Regions from separate parts of the Paenibacillus vandeheii genome, predicted to be linked through region 2. Evidence: predicted binding sites of a transcription regulator. Region 2 holds the regulator's gene; each other region holds the start of a gene.
The links. Region 2 encodes NrdR, which represses ribonucleotide reductase genes. Its sites were predicted from a motif close to AACACNATATATNGTGTT; they were not measured.

Region 1 (6,322 bases), on a different contig from region 2:
TGAGGCAGTTCCCAATGTTTGCGAAGCGGCAGGCAGATCTCGAATTCTGTTTCCTTGTCTCCCAGACCGCGCACCTGAATACGGCCGTTCATAAGGATGGCAAGGTTCTGGCTGACTGCCAAACCGAGATTGGTTCCCACCAGCTTCTGTGTACTTATATTTCCGTCCAAATTGTTAAATGATCTAAGCTTTTTGTCCGAAGAGAGCATGCGACCGGTATACTTCACATGAAGTCGAAGCGTCCCCGCTTCCTCTGTATCTCCACCATCCACAGTTGCTGTAACCAACACTGAACCTGTCCGTGTTGAATCTATGGCATACTGTATGACATGGGCCAATAGTTGTCCGATCTTGATTTCATCCCCGACGTAGACCTGAGATACATTCAGATCAAGGTTCAATCCCAGCTCAATGTTCTTGCTCAGCGCAAGTCCCGCATAGAGATAAACGGTATTCTCGATCGTGGCTACCAGATCAAATGGATCATCGTGTACAACTGTTTTGCCTGCATCGTTGACGTTAAAACTCATCATGTTATTTAGCAGTGAGAGCAGGATGTTACCGCTGGTCTCAATCATATTCACATACTCTGTCTGCTCGTCCGACATATCCGGTGTACGCATCAGGTCCGTCAATCCCAAAATGCCGTTCAGTGGATTACGAATCTCGTGGCTCATCAGCGACAGCATCTGTGTCTTGGTCATTGCCTCGGATTCCGCGCGTTCCTTCTCTGCCTGCAATTGCTCCTGTAGCTGCTCCGAATCACTCAGCTTCTGCTCCTGAACTTGCAGCGTATCTTCCAGATCCACGACATATCCGAGGAAAACAGCCATAGCTTTCAGCGTCTTCATATCCGTTTCACTGATTACATAATCAGGATTATCCATCAGACATATGGTCCCGAACGCTTCCCCCGACCTCCGCAAAATTGGAATGCCCACAAAGAAACGATTGCCCAGTTCGCCCGTTACGTCCATCGACTCCGTAAGCGGATGTTCGCATGTATCCGTGATAACCAGACTGCTGCCCTTATCTCTCAATACTAGACTGCAATATGACGCTTCAAATGGAAGGGCACTGCCTTTGGCAATCAACTCTTCCTCGCGGTTAAAAGCCTCCATAATCACATTGGTTACGCCATCATTCGTGGCAATGAAGATGGTGTTCACCTTTAATATACCGCTTACTACGTCTACAATATGGGACGCGGCTTCCTGGATATTTTCATAGAAGCCCCTTGTAATGCTTACCGTTCCCATGACTCACCCCTCTTGTTTTAGCTGCATTTCAAATCCGTATTGCACATGATGATTCAATCGATTAACGAGGGTTCATATGTTCCGAAACAGCTGTCACAACCTATTCATATATGATTAACACTGTAGGAATCAAAGGGAAACATACCCGAATCCAATTTATTCCACGGACGGGAATCTGCTATGGACGGTATGATTCGATGACAGGAAAGTTAAGCAACCGCTTCCCTGGCAGGTTTTCTGTCCTTATTTCTAGCTTCGTCAACTATACTTACACGGTAATAAGAAATTATACGCTTACCCTCCGGCTTTGGAAACCTTTATCATGCCAGACTAGGAAATCGCCACGTTCAACGCACCCCTCTTATGTGACGATTATCACACCCAAATAACAAGATATAGTTTATAAATGGATAAAGAAACTCTACATATAGTGTTCAATGAATTGACATTATCCCTATACAATCTCATTTTTTAGGAGGAATCTGATATGAACATGCTTGAGTATGCCTCTCCACCGGCGCCTGATCTGCTATCTGATCTGGGAAGACGAATTATCGGAGCAGAAGACGCTGATACGCTGAGGGAGAATGCCAATCTGAACGGAGACTCGTTCAGCGGCAAGATGAGCAGGCTCGGTTCGGAGACGGCCAAGTGGCATGCTCTGCGTCATGTGCTGCCAGAGGACCTTGCTCTAGCTGTGGAGAATGGTGATCTGTATGTACACGATCTGGATCAGTATGCCCTTGGAACGACCAACTGTATATTCATCCCGTTTGACCGACTGCTGGCCTCCGGCTTTAACACAGGCAACGGTTCGGTTCGTACACCACAGACGATCATGTCTGCCATGGCGCTGGTCGCCATAATTTTTCAATCCCAGCAGAACAGCCAGTATGGCGGCGTATCGGCCAACAAAATCGACTGGGATCTAGCACCTTATGTGAAGCGATCGTTCCGTAAGCATTACCGAAAAGCACAACGGCTGTTTGGGGAAAATGACCGGATTGAGGATGAGCAGCTACATCTGAATAGTGATGAAGCGAAGGAGAAATGTCCACGAGCCTTTGCCTTTGCCTGTGAAGAAACGGAAATGGAGACCGAACAGGCTGCGGAATCGCTAATCCATAATCTGAACACCATGAGCAGTCGTGCTGGCGGACAGATCCCGTTTACTTCGCTGAACTACGGACTGTGCACTTCAGCCGAAGGTCGGCTCGTATCCCGATCGTTGCTGGAAGCGACCATTCGTGGACTCGGCAACGGGGAAACGCCCGTGTTTCCACAGCATATTTTCCAGTGCAAGCAAGGAATTAACCAATCTGAGGGAGATCCGAATCATGATTTATTCAAGCTCGCTGTGACCTGCTCCTCACGGCGTATGTATCCGAATTTTGTCAATGTGGATGCTTCCTTCAACCTTCCCTATTATCGGCCGGAAGATCCCGACACGATCATTGCCACGATGGGATGCCGTACACGCACACTGGCTGATCGCTTCGGACGCAATCGTCAGAGCGGCAAAGGGAACTTGTCCTTTAACACCATCAATCTGGTCAAGCTCGGCATACGATATGGGATCTGCCAGGGAACAAGAGCCATCGCTGACCGGGCCGGCTTCTATATGGCTTTGGAATCCGTCATGCACAATGCTACGGATGGACTGCTGCACCGGTATCGTATCCAGACAAACCAGCCTGCCAAAGCATCGGACTTCATGATGCGGGAAGGGGTGTGGGAAGGCGGTGAACAATTGGCTCCGAATGAACCAGTGGCTGACCTGCTGAAACACGGTACGTTATCCATCGGTTTTATCGGGCTTGCTGAATGTATGACCGCTCTATATGGCCGCCACCATGGACAAGACCTTCATGTACATCGAGAAGCCTTGAATATCATTCGTACGATGAGAGAGTTCTGCGACCGGATGAGTGAGTTGCATAATTTGAATATCACCTTATTCGCTACGCCCGCCGAGGGTCTATCCGGCAAATTCACTAAGCTTGATCGTGAGCGATACGGCAGCATCGCGGGGGTCAATGACCGGGAATACTATACCAATTCATTTCACATTCCGGTCTATCATCCCCTTCCGGCCTATCGCAAAATTGAATTGGAAGCCCCTTTCCACAAGCTATGCAATGCCGGGGCCATCTCTTATGTCGAACTCGACGGGAATGTTAGGGCCAACACCGCGGCTTTCCAGCGGATCGTGCAATATGCGCTGGCCCAGGATATCGGGTATTTCTCCATTAATCATCCAATCGACCGCTGTCCATCCTGTGGCTATGAGGGCGTAATCGGAGATGTATGTCCCGGATGTGAAGCTCATGAAAATCACGTGCATTTCCAGCGACTGCGCCGGGTAACGGGCTATCTGACCGGAGATTACAAAGTGCGCTTCAATACGGCAAAGCAGGCTGAAGTACGGGATCGGGTGAAACATCGGTGAATCTGTACGGGTATATCCCCGAATCGGTGAATGAGGGAACGGGTCTGCGAGCCGTGTTGTTCATTAGCGGATGCCGACATGCCTGTCCGGGCTGCTTCAGCCCGGACTCATGGAGCTTCCGCGCAGGTGAACCCTTTACAGAGGAACGGCAGCAGCAGATCTTGTATGAAGTGACCGCGCATCCCTTGCTGGAAGGGGTTACGTTATGCGGAGGTGATCCTTTTTTCTCTGCCGCAGAGTGTGCATCCTGGGTTCGACAGCTTCAAGCGGTACGGCCTGATCTGACGGTATGGGCCTATACGGGATTTGTATATGAGGAACTTGTTGCCGACCCTGCGCGAGCAGAACTATTCCGCCTATGCGACGTTATTATTGATGGACCTTATATTGCAGCTGAGCGTGATGTATCTCTTGCTTATCGCGGCAGTCGCAATCAGCGAATCATTGATGTAGGGGCAACGATGGCTAGCCAGACAATCGTTACTATGCAGATGGATGCATGGTAACGATTTTTTGGGTTGGGTTGAATCCAGCACAACATGTGCTGGATATTTAGTTTATTTTGAAGAGTCATTTTATGGAGTCCAATCTGCAAGTAAACCAAGGTTTCATACGGCTCTATTTTATTTCCGATCGGATTAATGATATATGTTGCAAGCCCATAGGTAATCGTCTATGATGGGTAGCATAAGAGCAAGTATACAACGACTGCATTATTATAAAATCTATCATCTATACTTGGTTACCAATCTCATAGCCGGAGATGTGTACGCACATTTCTGCACACGGAAACAGGTGCCGACTACAGCTACATGTGTGGTCAGGCTTAAAAGGGAAGCACGGTGTAAATCCGTCGCGGTCCCGCCACTGTATACGGGGAGTCCATGCATAACAATCCACTGGTGTAACTGCCGGGAAGGAATGCACATGACCATGATCCGCAAGCCAGGAGACCTGCCTGTTTCGACAGCATCGCATGACCTACGGAAGATAGGGAGGTGTTAGAGCAACCGCTAAAATGACTTATAGCAGGTGTTCTTTCCCATTCTGTCTTTGTGCACAGTCGTCATTTATGATGCCTGTTTCTCGGGGTATGGAATCGGAAAGAATGCCTTTTTTTGATGCTTTCAAATGAAACACAACACAGCAAGCAGCTTCAACCTGCTGAGTTCATCATTATAAATGAGGAGGAATTTTACATGTCGCAATCACAGCAACAACAGGCACAAGTTCTGACAGGCAACCTCGGTTACCCTCGCATCGGTGCGGGACGTGAATGGAAAAAAGCACTGGAGTCCTTCTGGGCTGGCCGAATCGATGAATCCACGCTTCATCAGGAACTGACCACGCTTCGGTTGCAGGATCTGAAGAAACAGCAGGCACAGCAGCTCGATCTGATTCCTGTGGGCGACTTCTCCTACTATGATCATATTCTCGACGTATCCGCAATGTTTGGCGTCGTTCCTGAGCGATTCAACCATACTGGCGGACCGGTGTCCGTATCTACCTATTACGCCATGGCCCGGGGTAATGACCAGGCAACAGCCTGTGAGATGACCAAGTGGCTGAACACCAACTATCACTACATCGTACCTGAGATTCATAATGATACTGCATTTGCTTTGCTTGAAAATAAACCTCTTGCCGCCTATCGCGAAGCGAAGCAGGAGCTTGGGCTGGAAGGTAAACCTGTCGTTGTCGGTCCGTACTCATATGTACGGTTCGCCAAAGGCTATGACGCGGAACGCTTCGCGGAGATTGTCACACGCCTCGTTCCGGTGTACGCCCAGCTTCTGGCCGAACTTCAGGCCGCAGGCGTGCAGTGGGTACAGATCGACGAGCCCGCTCTGACGCTGGCTGTCTCTTCCGAAGATGAAGCCTTGCTGCAACAGGTGTATGCTGCATTGGCACAAGCCGCACCCGAACTGAAGCTGCTGCTTCAGACGTACTTCGAATCGGTGGAAGCCTATCCGATCGTGACAGCACTGCCTGTAGCCGGAATCGGCCTGGACCTAGTCCACGGCTATGAAGGCAACCTGGCCAGCCTGCGGGAGCATGGCTTCCCGCAGGATAAATGGCTGGGCGCCGGTGTCATTGACGGGCGCAACATCTGGCGCGCCGATCTCGCAGAGACGGCGAAGCTGCTGGAGCAGGTGGCTGAATTCGCTGCCGAAGGCAAGCTGATCATTCAGCCTTCCTGCAGCCTGTTGCATGTACCGGTGACTGCCGCTCAGGAGAGCGCGCTTGATCCGGTACTGCGCAATGCCCTGGCCTTTGCCGACGAGAAGCTGGAAGAAATTGCGACGCTCGGCACGTTGTTGTCCGGCGGTGCGAAGCAGGCGGACCAGGTAGCGGCTGTGGCTGAAGCCAGCCGCCGCGTTGAGGCGAGCACCGAAGCGGTACGCCTGCTGAGCGAGTCCGAGTCACGGACACGCCTGAGTGGCGCTCCCGCAGGGGTGCATGCTGACGAGCAGCTGCTTCGCAGCGCGTCATTCCAGGAGCGGCGCGAACTGCAGCAGCAAAAATGGTCGCTCCCGCTGCTGCCAACGACAACGATTGGCAGCTTCCCACAGACGGCGGACGTGCGCAAGGCACGCGCCCTGTTCCGCAAAGG
Region 2 (6,322 bases):
TCGCAGAACCTGCACATCACGCGTAAGGAGGCGGCACAGTTCATTGATCAATACTTTGAAGTGTTTCAGGGTGTGCGCCGATACATGGACGATATTGTGAAGGAAGCGCGTCAGGATGGTTATGTCAAAACGCTGCTGGAACGTCGTCGTTATCTGCCAGAAATCAATGCAAGCAACTTTAACCTGCGTTCCTTTGCGGAACGGACAGCGATGAATACGCCGATTCAGGGAACTGCGGCAGATATCATCAAGCTTGCCATGGTACAGATGGATGAAGCGCTGCGTGAACGCAAGCTGAAGAGCCGTATGCTGCTTCAGGTGCACGATGAGCTTGTATTCGAAGTGCCTGCGGATGAGCTGGAACTGATGAAAGAATTGGTTCCTTCAGTGATGGAAAACGCATTGGAGCTGTCTGTGCCGCTGAAAGCGGAAGTCAGCTACGGGGAAAACTGGTACGAGGCTAAATAATGGATCCCCAGCGGGTTTTCCGTTATTTTACAATCTGTTTTTCAACTGTTTTTGACACAAGAAGGGGTCCCGCTGAGCGCTATCTTCCGTTATAATGTAGGGGAGGTGAGAACATCATGCCGGAATTACCGGAAGTCGAAACAGTCAGAAGAACATTGAATCAACTTATTGTTGGCAAGACCATTGACTCAGTTACCGTTAGCTTGCCGCGGATTATTCAGCGGCCGGACGACATAGATGCATTTGCAATGGAACTTGCGGGACATACCGTGATCGGTGTGGAGCGCAGAGGCAAGTTTTTGCGTATTTTGCTGGACGGGCTGGTGCTCGTCTCCCATCTGCGGATGGAAGGAAGGTACGGGGTATACAAACAGCATGAGGAAGTGGAGAAGCATACCCATGTCATCTTCCACTTTACCGATGGAACAGAACTACGGTATAAGGATGTGCGTCAATTCGGTACAATGCATCTCTTCAATGCTGGGGAAGAACTGATATCCAAACCTTTGTTAAAATTGGGGCTGGAGCCGCTTGATCCCGCGTTTACTGTGGCTGCATTCCGTGATGCTGTTGGCAAACGGACAACCAAAATTAAGGCAGTGTTGTTAAATCAGGCATATGTGGTCGGCATCGGGAATATCTATGTGGACGAGGCTTTGTTCCGCGCAGGCATTCATCCAGAGACCATTGCCAAGACATTGACAGAAGCGCAGCTAACCGTGCTGCATGAAGCGATCGTAGCTACGCTGCAGGATGCGGTGAATGCAGGTGGCTCCTCCATTAAGTCCTATGTTAATGGGCAGGGCGAGATGGGAATGTTCCAGCATCAGTTGAAAATATATGGACGCAAATCTGAACCTTGTGCAACTTGTGGCACATTAATCGAGAAGAGCGTAGTAGGCGGCAGGGGCACGCATTATTGTCCGAAGTGTCAGCCGCTGCTCTAAATCGGTGATGGGTTTGGCAGCATGAACGAAATCGTTAAATTGTAGCACCCTTGGACTCCTCCCTCCATATACTGATATGGCAGAAATAAGCGGGCGTATACCTATACTGGCAGCCGCCGGTTGGAACGAGTTCCGCACAGGGGAGGAATGCGGGGTGCTGCATCATTTTATTTCATTACTGGCGCTTGCTTTGGCGCTTAGTTTAGATGGTTTTGGAGTCGGGATTACATATGGGCTGCGGAGGACTAAAATTCCGCTGTTATCCATTGTCGTCATTTCCATCTGTTCGGGTCTGGTTATTGCGTTATCCATGCAAGTAGGTGTACTTCTGTCCCATGTGGTATCTCCGGATGCGGCTTCGATTGTTGGAGCGGTTATTCTGATCGGTATTGGCGCATGGTCGTTGCTGCAACTGATTCGAAAACGAGGCAAGGAACAGCTGGAAACAGACAACGGATTGTGTGAGGGAGCAGGAACAATTCGAAGTGGTGCGCAATCCCCACAAGAAGCTCAGTCGAAAGGCAGAAATCAGGTGCTCGCGCTTGAGCTTGAGCAATCGGCTTCTGGAGGATCTCTGGAACGAATGGTCTTTACACTTGAGCTGCGGAAGCTGGGGGTAGTCATTCAGATTCTGCGTAGCCCCTCAAAGGCGGATATGGACAATTCGGGAAGTATATCCGTTCAAGAAGCGATGTGGCTTGGTATTGCTCTTTCTCTGGATGCTTTCGGCGCAGGATTGGGGGCCGCCTTATTGGGATTCCCGACCTTGTGGACTGCACTAGTTATTGCGTTGTTTAGCGGGGTATTTCTGTCATTGGGCATGAGGGTTGGGTTGCGATTTGCTGCACTGAGTTGGATGCGAAGATTATCCGTGCTACCTGCGCTTTTATTAATGATTATGGGAATAATGAAGTTGTTGTGAGGTGAAATAATGAATATTGGCTTAACCGGCGGGATCGCGACAGGCAAAAGTAGTGTTTCCGCCTTTCTCGCCAGTAAGGGAGCGTTGCTCATTGATGCAGATGTTATTGCCCGGGAAGTCATGATGCCCGGGCATCCCATTCTGGCTGCGGCTGTTCAGCGGTTCGGACAAGCCATATTGAATGAGGACGGAACACTAGATCGGAAAAAGCTGGGCAGTATTGTGTTTCAGGATCCAGAGGAACGCAAAGCGCTGGAGGCTATTACACATCCTGCAATCCGCAAGGAGATGCGTGAACGTGCTGCGATATACGAGCTTGAACATCCGGACAAGCTTGTCGTATCGGATATTCCGTTATTGTACGAGTCAGGGCTGGAAGAAGGCTTTGAAGAAGTGATGGTTGTATATGTCCCCAGGTCCGTGCAGCGGGAACGACTGATGAGCCGAGACGCAATGACAGTGGAGCAAGCAGATGCCCGTATTGACGTACAGATGGACATTGAAGACAAGAAGCAGCGGGCTGACGTGGTTATTGATAACAGCGGCTTGTGGTCAGAGACGGAGCAGCAAATTATTTCATTTTTGCATCGTAAAGGTCTATTATGAGATTGCTGCGTAAAAAACGGGTATTGTTGTTGATGTTTGTGTCTTTTGTATTGGTGCTGTTCCTGAATACGAACTGGATGTCATGGTTCTATCCGATTCATTATAAGGAAGAGATTCGTGCACAGTCTCAGAGTTATGAGGTTGATCCGTTTCTTATAGCCTCCATCATCAAGGTGGAAACCAATTTTAAGACAAGCAAAGAATCCAAGAGAGGGGCCATTGGGCTGATGCAGCTTATGCCCGACACCGCGAACTGGATTATGGAGCAAGCCAAAATTCCGGGCACCTCATTGGAAGAATTAAAGCACGAGCCTGAAAGAAATATCCAGTTGGGTACCTGGTATCTACGTAATCTGTCCGATCAATTTGACGGGAATGAAACGGCTATGATTGCTGCGTACAATGCTGGTCCGGGCAAAGTAAACTCATGGCTGAGGGATGGTGTTTGGGACGGCTCGTTTGAGACGGTCAAGGATATTCCGTTTGGTGAGACCCGGCACTATGTACAACGCGTTATTTATTATTATAATCAATATGTAAAGATCTATAATACGTTCTAAGAGAAGACATTCTAGGCATGGTCCAAAATAAGTAGAAGCACCGAGCAGACCGGTTATTCACCGGCCGCTCCATGCTCCTCTGTATTACCGTATTACGATGCAGATATTATTGGTATTGACCTGCCAATTGCTGTTCTGCAATTGTTACCAGACGCTTCGTGATGTATCCACCGATCGAACCGTTCTCGTAAGAAGTCATGTTACCTTGGTATCCGTCTTGTGGAATGCTGATTCCGAGTTCTTGAGCAACTTCATATTTCATTTGCTCGAGAGCTGCGGTAGCTTTAGTTACCACCAGGTTGTTGGAGTTACCATTGCTTTGTGCCATTGCTGTTCACCTCCTCGCGGTTGGTAAAAGTATTATGTGTCGCCAATACGATTTTCATAACTAAATGATTACAGGGAATTTGTGGTAAAAGTAAAACATGGGAAGTGATCTGAATTGAAATGTCCTTATTGCGCCTATCTGGGCACCAAGGTGCTTGATTCAAGGCCGGCCAATGAATCGAAATCGATTCGTCGTCGTCGTGAGTGTGAGCAGTGTGCCAGAAGATTTACAACTTTTGAAATGATTGAAGAAACACCGCTGATCGTTATCAAGAAGGATGGCAGTCGGGAGGAGTTTAGCCGGGACAAGATTCTTCGTGGTCTAATACGAGCGTGTGAGAAACGTCCGGTTTCGGTCGAGACGTTGGAGATGATGGTATCCGAGACGGAGAAGTCCCTGCGAAATACAGCGGATGCTGAAGTAGAGAGCCGCCAGATTGGCGAACTGCTGATGGAACAGTTGTTTCCTGTGGATGAAGTAGCTTATGTACGCTTCGCTTCGGTGTATCGCCAATTCAAAGACATCAATATGTTCATGAAAGAATTGAAATCCCTGTTGTCCAAAGAAGACATCGAGGATTAATGAAGCGGGTAAGGGAGAAGAGCAATCTGGGGTTACCGTAACGTGTGTTCCAGTAAAAAGGATGTTCTTCTCCAATCACTTTAAATCCAACAAAAAGTTGTTGACAGCCAAAGCTGTATTTTATATGATATAGGAGTCGCCTGCGGAATGAAGCAGAGATGGACAACCGTTTACATTCATATTTTGGGGCCTTAGCTCAGCTGGGAGAGCGCATCGCTGGCAGCGATGAGGTCAGGGGTTCGATCCCCCTAGGCTCCATAACTAAAAAAACCGCTAAACACAAGGATTTCCGAGTGTTTGGCGGTTTTTTTCTATGCATGCTTATTACATCGGAAACAAGCCTGTAGTTCACGTTCTAATGGGCCGGATACGGCATTTTATTCTCGATCTGGTCGTATTAATCTGGACAGCGTGTAAAACTGATGTTATATTGTTTCTGTAAGAAACAATATAATTCGCATATGAAATTATTGTCGCTGTAAGCTTTATGGATACTGTATGAAGAGTGTGTATCAACAAAATGGCTCAAGTCGGTTATGCGGGTTGATGCTTGAGCACAATGAAAGGATGGAATGAATGATGAACCATGTCGAGACAACAATTGAATCTTTTGACGGAACTCAGCTTTATTTTAGCAGAAATATTGTAAGCGGTGCCAAGGCAGCCGTGGTCATTGTTCATGGCTTGTGTGAGCATGCCGGACGCTATGATTATTTGACCGATAAACTAAACAAACGTGGTTTTAACGTATATCGTTTTGACCATCGTGGTCATGCAAGATCAGAAGGGAGGCGTACGTTCTACAGTGATTTTCATCAGATCATTGATGATGTAAATGTGGTTGTTGAAGCAGCCTTGCAAGAGAGCGGCGACATTCCGCTTTTTGTCATTGGGCATAGTATGGGTGGCTTCGCAACCTCTTCATTTGGAACGAAATATCCAGGTAAAGTAAAAGGGATTGTTCTATCCGGAGCGTTAACTCGTTACAATACGAAGGTTGCCGGAGAATTGCCACTTGATCTTCCCCCGGGCACGTATTTTCCCAATGAGCTTGGTAGCGGCGTATGCAGTGATCCGGAGGTTGTATCCGCTTACGTGAATGATCCGCTCGTAGAAAAGCAGATTTCCGTGGATTTGTTTAATAGCCTGGGGAATGGAGTGGCCTGGTTAAAAACACATTCGAAGCAGTTTGTTGATCCTGTACTTGTTCTGCATGGAGCAAACGACGGGCTGGTGAGCGAACAGGATTCGCGCGACTTTTACGGTGATATTGCCTCAACCGATAAAACGCTGAAAATATATGCACATCTCATGCATGAAATATTTAATGAACCTAATCGGGATGAAGTCATAGAGGAAGCGATCACATGGATTGAAAAACATATTTAAATTCAGTACATTGGAATAGAGAGATAGAGACACTCTGAAGGTGAAAGGGATTATTCATGAAATTAGACTGGATGGGCGACCATCGGGAACTTATTGAAAAGATCATCAAGTATGGTAATGCATACTCAAACACGTATAAGCTGCAGCGAAGTTATGGTACGAATATGACGTTCTCCGCTTCGCAGATTCAGACGCTGGAGTACATTCTGGAAGCGGAGGACAAGGAAGAAAAAATGTCGGAAATGGCAGCACGACTAGGCGTGAGCCGCAGCACGTTTTCCAAAAATGTGAAGGTTCTAACGGAAAAAGGATTACTCGAAAAATACCATTTAAGTGGAAATCGCAAGGACATTTATGTCAAACCTTCGGCCAATGGACGCGACGCGTATGCCCAATATACTGAATTTGTTCGTGATCTGTGCTTTGATGATATTTTTCAGTATGCTGATACGATTTCAGAGGCTGACAAGAAAAGCTTTATACGCATTATGGATTTGTTTGCCGATGTGTTGCTCTGGTA
Region 3 (6,322 bases), on a different contig from region 2:
AATTGAACACGATTTTGAACCTGCAGTTTTTGCAAAATGTTTTTCAAGTGATTCTTGACGGTATACTCTGAAATTGTATAATTTGCAGCGATTTCTTTGTTGGTCCATCCTGCAGCTACACCATATAGAATATCCTTTTCTCTTGTGGTTAATGGAACATCAGGTTCTTTTTTCTCTGTGAGTGAGACATCCTTCAGGATTTGATAAGCCACCTCGCGGCTCAAAGGAGCTTCTTCTGTAACGATGGAATGAAGATATTCCAGCCACATGGATGGTTCAAGGTTTTTGAGAAGATAGCCCTGAGCTCCCCGCTTCAACGCCTCCAAAAGGTGGAGTACATCATCCGAGACGGTAATCATGACAATCTTCACATAAGGAAAGGCCAATTTGATCCGTTGTGTTGCTTCAAGACCGTTCAGGATCGGCATCTGAATGTCCATAAGGATCAGATCGGGAAGCCACTGTTCTGTATAATCAATCGCCTGTTGACCGTCCGATACGACGCCAATCACTTCGAAGCTGGTATCCATGGATAAAATTTCACATATGGCTTCTCTCGCATGAGCGTGATCGTCCACAACAAGTACGCGAGTATGGCTCATTGCATCTCACCATCCTTTGAAAATTCGACAACGGTATGCTCCTCTTCCCTTCGGAATTGCATATTAAAGTTCAGTTCATTCATCCGCTCTCGCATGATTTTTAATCCATATCGATCCTTTCGTTCAAAAGGATTCATCTCAAACCCTTTTCCATTATCTCGAATCGTGATATTCCAGCACTGCTTGTGCCCATTTCCCTGAATCCATGCTTGGGATGCGGATGCATGCTTTTGAATATTAAAAAGAGCCTCACGAATACAAGCGAGCAGTTCTACTCTCTCTTTGTCAGTAAATGAATCCTCCGGGATGCTCCACTCCAGTTCAATTCGGACAGGGATATCTTTGGAAATCCTTCGAATTTGACCAATCCATGTGACCGATTCGTTCATAGTCAAGGCTTGATCATCGTTAGGATCATAACGCAAATCTGCAATGGCTTGACGCACATAACGATTGACTTCATGAACCGTTTTTTTGATCGAATACACATCGTCCAGCTGTTGATCCTGCTTGGCTTGCTCCTCCAGACGTCCGACTTTCACCGATAATAGAAAAAGGGATTGCGCAATTCCATCATGAAGTTCTTTGGCCATCTTTTCCCGAGATTCAAATGCGGCTTTGACTTCACGCTCATGCTCCAGCTCTTTTTGGATACGTTCCAACATGAGAAACAGCCGAGTTAACAACGTTATGCTCACAACATATACAATGACAGGCGTCAGCCAGTTGCCCAGATCCATTGATATATAGGGGAGCAAAAACTGATGTCGTACATATTCCCAGAGTCCAACGGTCAAGGTAGGAATGAGCAGAATCATCCACTTGATTTGTTTGTAAGACATATTCTCCTCCTACATATCAAGATAAGAATCAGTGAGGCAAACGAAGAATATAACCAAATCCCCACAGGGTTTGAATCAACTCTTCCCGATTCGGCACATGCTCGGATAGTTTGTCACGCAACCGTTTCACATGAGTATCTACAGTTCGATAATCCAGATCTTCCTCATGCTCCACTTTCCAAACAATTCTCAGCAGGTCCTGCCTGGAGAAAGCTATTTCCGAGTGTGTCGCCAGATGATAAAGCAAATCAAATTCTTTGGGCGTCATATGAATTTCCTCATCTTCTATTGTGACCCTTCGGGAAGCTGGATTGATTAAAATGGAGGAAATCAGCACCTCGCTCGCTGAATGATCTTTTGGCGCAGGCTCGACCAATCCGTTATAACGAGCCATCATGGTTTTGATACGGAGCACCACTTCCCTCGGACTGAATGGTTTCATCACAAAGTCATCTGCCCCTGCTTTGAAAGCTTCAAGCCGATTCCCTTCTTCTGACTTGGCTGTCAGAAACATGACGGGTATGCTGAAGTTTGTCCGCAGGTAATGGCATATTTCAATTCCCTTAACATCGGGAAGAATCCAATCCAGAATGATCATGGCATACGACTCCTGATGAAGCTTACTTAAGGCTTGCCAGCCCAACGAAGCCTCTTCGATGATAAATTGTTCTTTCTCCAAATACATTCGAAGAAGTCTTCGGACCCGTTCATCATCATCTACAATTAATATTCTATGTTGCGGCAGGGTCCTGTTCATGTTTTACCTCCACTTCTTTGTGATATGTAATCAGCATACCTTCATCAAACTTAAAAGGCATGACTCCATAGAGCCATGCCTTTTGATAATCTACTTTCGAATTGTAGACAATGTATGAACGATTATGTTCAGGCTATTTCTTGCTGTAAGACACCTGTTACGACATCGTCGGTAACCTTAACCATTCCCAATGTCAATCCCAATTCTCACATGCACCAATTATCATGGCTTCGAATATGGATATCTACTAAGCCCCAAATTTTTTAAACCTAGTAATAGAGCCCATTCCTCAGGTTTTTCACAAAATTGATACCGAAATGCATTTGACAAAGCTATATATTGATATAAAATTAAGAATATAATCTATATATAGTGTTTGTTTTTGATCACCTTTCATTTGTCAAGGAGGATATGATAGTGCTAATTGTGTATGATTCGATAACCGGGAATGTTAAGAGGTTTATTTCCAAGCTTCAACTGCCGGCTGTTCAGATTCAGAATCAAATGACGATTGATGAACCGTACGTACTTGTGACATATACAACAGGTTTTGGACAGATACCTGATAAGGTGTCTTCTTTTTTGCAAAAAAACTCTGAATACCTGATTGGCGTGGCCGCCAGCGGTAACCGTAACTGGGGTGAGCGTTTTGCCAAAAGTGCAGATTTGATATCTGCTTCTTACAACGTCCCGGTTATCAGTAAATTTGAATTATCTGGATCCAAAAGAGATGTGGAGTATTTTGAACAGGAGGTGAGCCGCATTGCGTCATATTGAATTGAATAACATGCTGTTAAAGCGCGACTCTGATGGCTTCTTCCAGTTACATAAGGATCAAGAGGCTGTAGAGGCGTTTATGAAAGAAATCAAAGATAAAAGTATGGCATTCGCCAACATTGATGAACAAGTCCAATTCATGATTGAACATGATTATTACGAGGATTTCTATGCTTCCTATACAACCGACCAAGTTAGAACCGTATTCGAAATTACACGCGGCTATCAGTATAAGTTTCCTTCCTATATGGCAGCGTCCAAGTTCTACACCGATTATGCGTTGAGAACATATGACCGAAAAACATACCTTGAGCAATATGCGGATCGAGTCGCAGCCGTAGCACTTCATCTGGGTCAAGGACACTTTGATACGGCTTGTTTGCTGTCTCGTTCTATGATGGAGCAGCGTCTTCAACCCGCGACCCCCACTTTTCTGAATGCCGGAAAAAGTCGGCGCGGTGAACTGGTTTCTTGCTTCCTGCTTGAAATGGATGATTCACTGAACTCCATAAACTATGTACTGAACACTTGTATGCAGTTATCCAAAATCGGTGGTGGAGTGGCTGTCAACCTGTCGAAGTTGCGTGCTCGCGGAGAAGTCATTAAAGGTGTCGAAGGTGCTGCTAAAGGCATTACGCCTGTTCTCAAGCTGATGGAGGATGGTTTCTCCTACGCCGATCAGATGGGTCAACGGAAGGGTTCTGGCGCAGCATACTATAATATTTTCGGTTGGGACGTTATGGAACTGCTGGACAGTAAAAAGATCAATGCGGACGAGAAAATCCGTCTGAAAACTCTCTCTATCGGACTTATCGTTCCTAATCGTTTTTATAAGCTGGCTCAAGATAATGAGCCCTTGTATCTCTTCGCACCTTATAGTGTCTATAAGGCGTATGGAACACATTTGGATGATATGGATTTGGATGTGATGTATGATACGTTGCTCGCTGACGACCGTGTGAAGAAGAAAAAATCGTTGAGTGCACGGGATATGCTGACCAAAATAGCGATGATTCAACTTGAATCCGGCTATCCCTATATCATTAATAAAACCAATGCTAATCAAGCACATGCCTTAAAAAACGTAGGACAAGTCAAAATGTCCAACCTCTGCACAGAGATCTTCCAACTTCAGGAGACTTCTGAAATTACAGACTATGGTCAACCGGATATTATCCGCAAAGATATTAGCTGCAACCTGGCCTCCCTCAATATTGTTAATGTTATGGAGAGCGGCAAGATCAAGGAATCCGTTCATGAGGGAATGATCGCACTGACCTCCGTTAGCGACATGACGCATGTTGCCAATGCTCCAGGTGTAGCCAAAGCCAACTCCGAAATGCATTCCGTTGGTTTGGGTGCCATGAATCTGCATGGTTATTTAGCCAAAAACAGGATTGCTTATGAGAGCTCGGAAGCCAAGGATTTTGTACGTACCTTCTTTATGACCATGAATTATCATTCTCTGGAGAAAAGTATGGAGTTTGCAATGCAAACCGGCCAACGGTTCCATGGATTTGATGAGTCCGACTATGCGACTGGTGTATATTTTGATCGTTATGTGACCACGGATTACCGTCCCAACACATCGAAAGTACAACAATTGTTTAACGGAATTGATGTTCCTTCGCCCGATGATTGGAAACAGCTTAAATCTAAAGTGATGGAAAATGGCCTCTATCATGCTTATCGGATGGCTATTGCTCCAACAGCGAGCATCTCTTATATCCAAAATGCAACATCCAGTGTAATGCCCATTGTAGAACAAATTGAGACACGGACCTATGCCAATTCAACCACGTATTATCCGATGCCCTATTTGCAAAAGGATAACGTCTTCTATTACAAATCAGCGTATCAAATGGATCAATTCAAAGTGATCGATTTGATTGCGGAGATTCAGCCGCATGTGGACCAAGGAATCTCCACGATTCTTCATGTAAACAGTGATGTATCCACTCGAGAATTGGCTCGCTGCTACCTGTATGCTGCTCATAAAGGGTTGAAATCTCTGTATTATACAAGAACCAACAAGCTAACGATGGAAGAATGCATTGCTTGCTCAATATAAACAAATCCCCTTTTGGGTATTACGATTGGAGTTTGATATACCATGCCGGCAATTCAAGCTGTGAACTGGAATCGAGCAGATGATGATTTCACGCTCATGTTCTGGAATCAGAATATTATGCAATTTTGGACCGATGACGAGATTCCTTTATCCGATGATAAAAAGACCTGGGGCATGCTCAGTGATACAGAAAAAGACGCTTATATGAAAGTTTTGGGAGGCCTAACCCTTCTGGATACCATTCAGGGCGGTGTAGGTATGCCGCAGATTATGGAGCATGTGGATGGACTGCAACGCAAGGCTGTACTGAGCTTTATGGCGATGATGGAACAGATTCATGCGAAATCCTACAGCAGTATTTTTACCACATTGGCATCAACCGAAGAAATTGACAGTGTATTTAAATGGGTGGAAGAAAATCCATATCTGCAAACCAAAGCGACGGTTATACGTCAGTATTATATGAACATTGAAACTTCAAAAGATTTATATATGGCGATGGCCGCTTCCGTACTTTTGGAAAGTTATTTGTTTTACAGCGGATTCTTCTACCCACTCTATTTAGCTGGACAAGGTAAACTCACCTGCAGTGGTGAGATCATTGATCTGATTCTGCGGGATGAAAGTATTCATGGTGTATATGTGGGTGTGTTGGCCCAGGAAATATATGCAAGCTTTGATGAAACGCAGCGGAATGATGTGTACCAAAGTTTGGTTGACTTAATACAGCTTCTTCATCAGAATGAGTTGCAATATACGCAGGAATTATATACCCCTATTCATTTGACCGAGGAGGTCGAAACATTCCTTCGTTATAACGCTAATAAAGCGATGATGAACCTCGGTTTTGAGCCATTATTTGAAGACGAGGAAGTCAACCCGATTGTGTTAAATGGAATCAGTACCCATACCAAACAGCATGACTTTTTCTCTAAAAAAGGCAACGGGTATATTCGCACACTGAATGTGGAACCCCTGACGGATGATGATTTCAAGTTCGAATAAGCCATTACATGATTACAATGACTACGTGTAGCCAATGAATATAAATAAAGAAGGCTATTCCGCACAGAGGAATAGCCTTCTTTATTTAATCTTCGAGAAATGAAATCAGTCTTTGCAGGAGAACAGGCTCTTCCTTTCGAAATTGCTCCAATCGGACCCTTACCTTTGCAAATATTTCATTGTCTTTACGTATTTCATGTCGAATGTATTGATCCCTTAACTTCATTGCCCTTGTAGTTATATCCTGATAACCATTCACAAGTTGTTC

Region 1: P5G61_RS20170 (anaerobic ribonucleoside triphosphate reductase) is a predicted target of NrdR. The motif match lies at 1,677-1,694, and genes of this name have one in related genera.
Region 3: nrdI (class Ib ribonucleoside-diphosphate reductase assembly flavoprotein NrdI) is a predicted target of NrdR. The motif match lies at 2,561-2,578, and genes of this name have one in related genera.

What each region holds. Positions count from the first base shown of each region.
Region 1 covers NZ_JAROCD010000010.1:40,107-46,428, reverse strand. Annotated here, with positions in the region: gene P5G61_RS20175 (hybrid sensor histidine kinase/response regulator) at 1-1,259, opposite strand, end outside; gene P5G61_RS20170 (anaerobic ribonucleoside triphosphate reductase) at 1,747-3,708, shown strand; gene nrdG (anaerobic ribonucleoside-triphosphate reductase activating protein) at 3,705-4,214, shown strand; cobalamin riboswitch at 4,485-4,684, shown strand; gene metE (5-methyltetrahydropteroyltriglutamate--homocysteine S-methyltransferase) at 4,908-6,322, shown strand, end outside.
Region 2 covers NZ_JAROCD010000003.1:166,700-173,021, forward strand. Annotated here, with positions in the region: gene polA (DNA polymerase I) at 1-468, shown strand, start outside; gene mutM (DNA-formamidopyrimidine glycosylase) at 585-1,415, shown strand; gene P5G61_RS06300 (manganese efflux pump) at 1,570-2,337, shown strand; gene coaE (dephospho-CoA kinase) at 2,347-2,943, shown strand; gene P5G61_RS06310 (lytic transglycosylase domain-containing protein) at 2,940-3,503, shown strand; gene P5G61_RS06315 (alpha/beta-type small acid-soluble spore protein) at 3,610-3,831, opposite strand; gene nrdR (transcriptional regulator NrdR) at 3,946-4,413, shown strand; tRNA gene P5G61_RS06325 (tRNA-Ala) at 4,599-4,671, shown strand; gene P5G61_RS06330 (alpha/beta hydrolase) at 4,993-5,802, shown strand; gene P5G61_RS06335 (MarR family winged helix-turn-helix transcriptional regulator) at 5,859-6,322, shown strand, end outside.
Region 3 covers NZ_JAROCD010000008.1:285,506-291,827, forward strand. Annotated here, with positions in the region: gene P5G61_RS17885 (response regulator) at 1-602, opposite strand, end outside; gene P5G61_RS17890 (sensor histidine kinase) at 599-1,444, opposite strand; gene P5G61_RS17895 (response regulator transcription factor) at 1,473-2,201, opposite strand; gene nrdI (class Ib ribonucleoside-diphosphate reductase assembly flavoprotein NrdI) at 2,619-2,978, shown strand; gene nrdE (class 1b ribonucleoside-diphosphate reductase subunit alpha) at 2,965-5,049, shown strand; gene nrdF (class 1b ribonucleoside-diphosphate reductase subunit beta) at 5,092-6,054, shown strand; gene P5G61_RS17915 (hypothetical protein) at 6,140-6,322, opposite strand, start outside.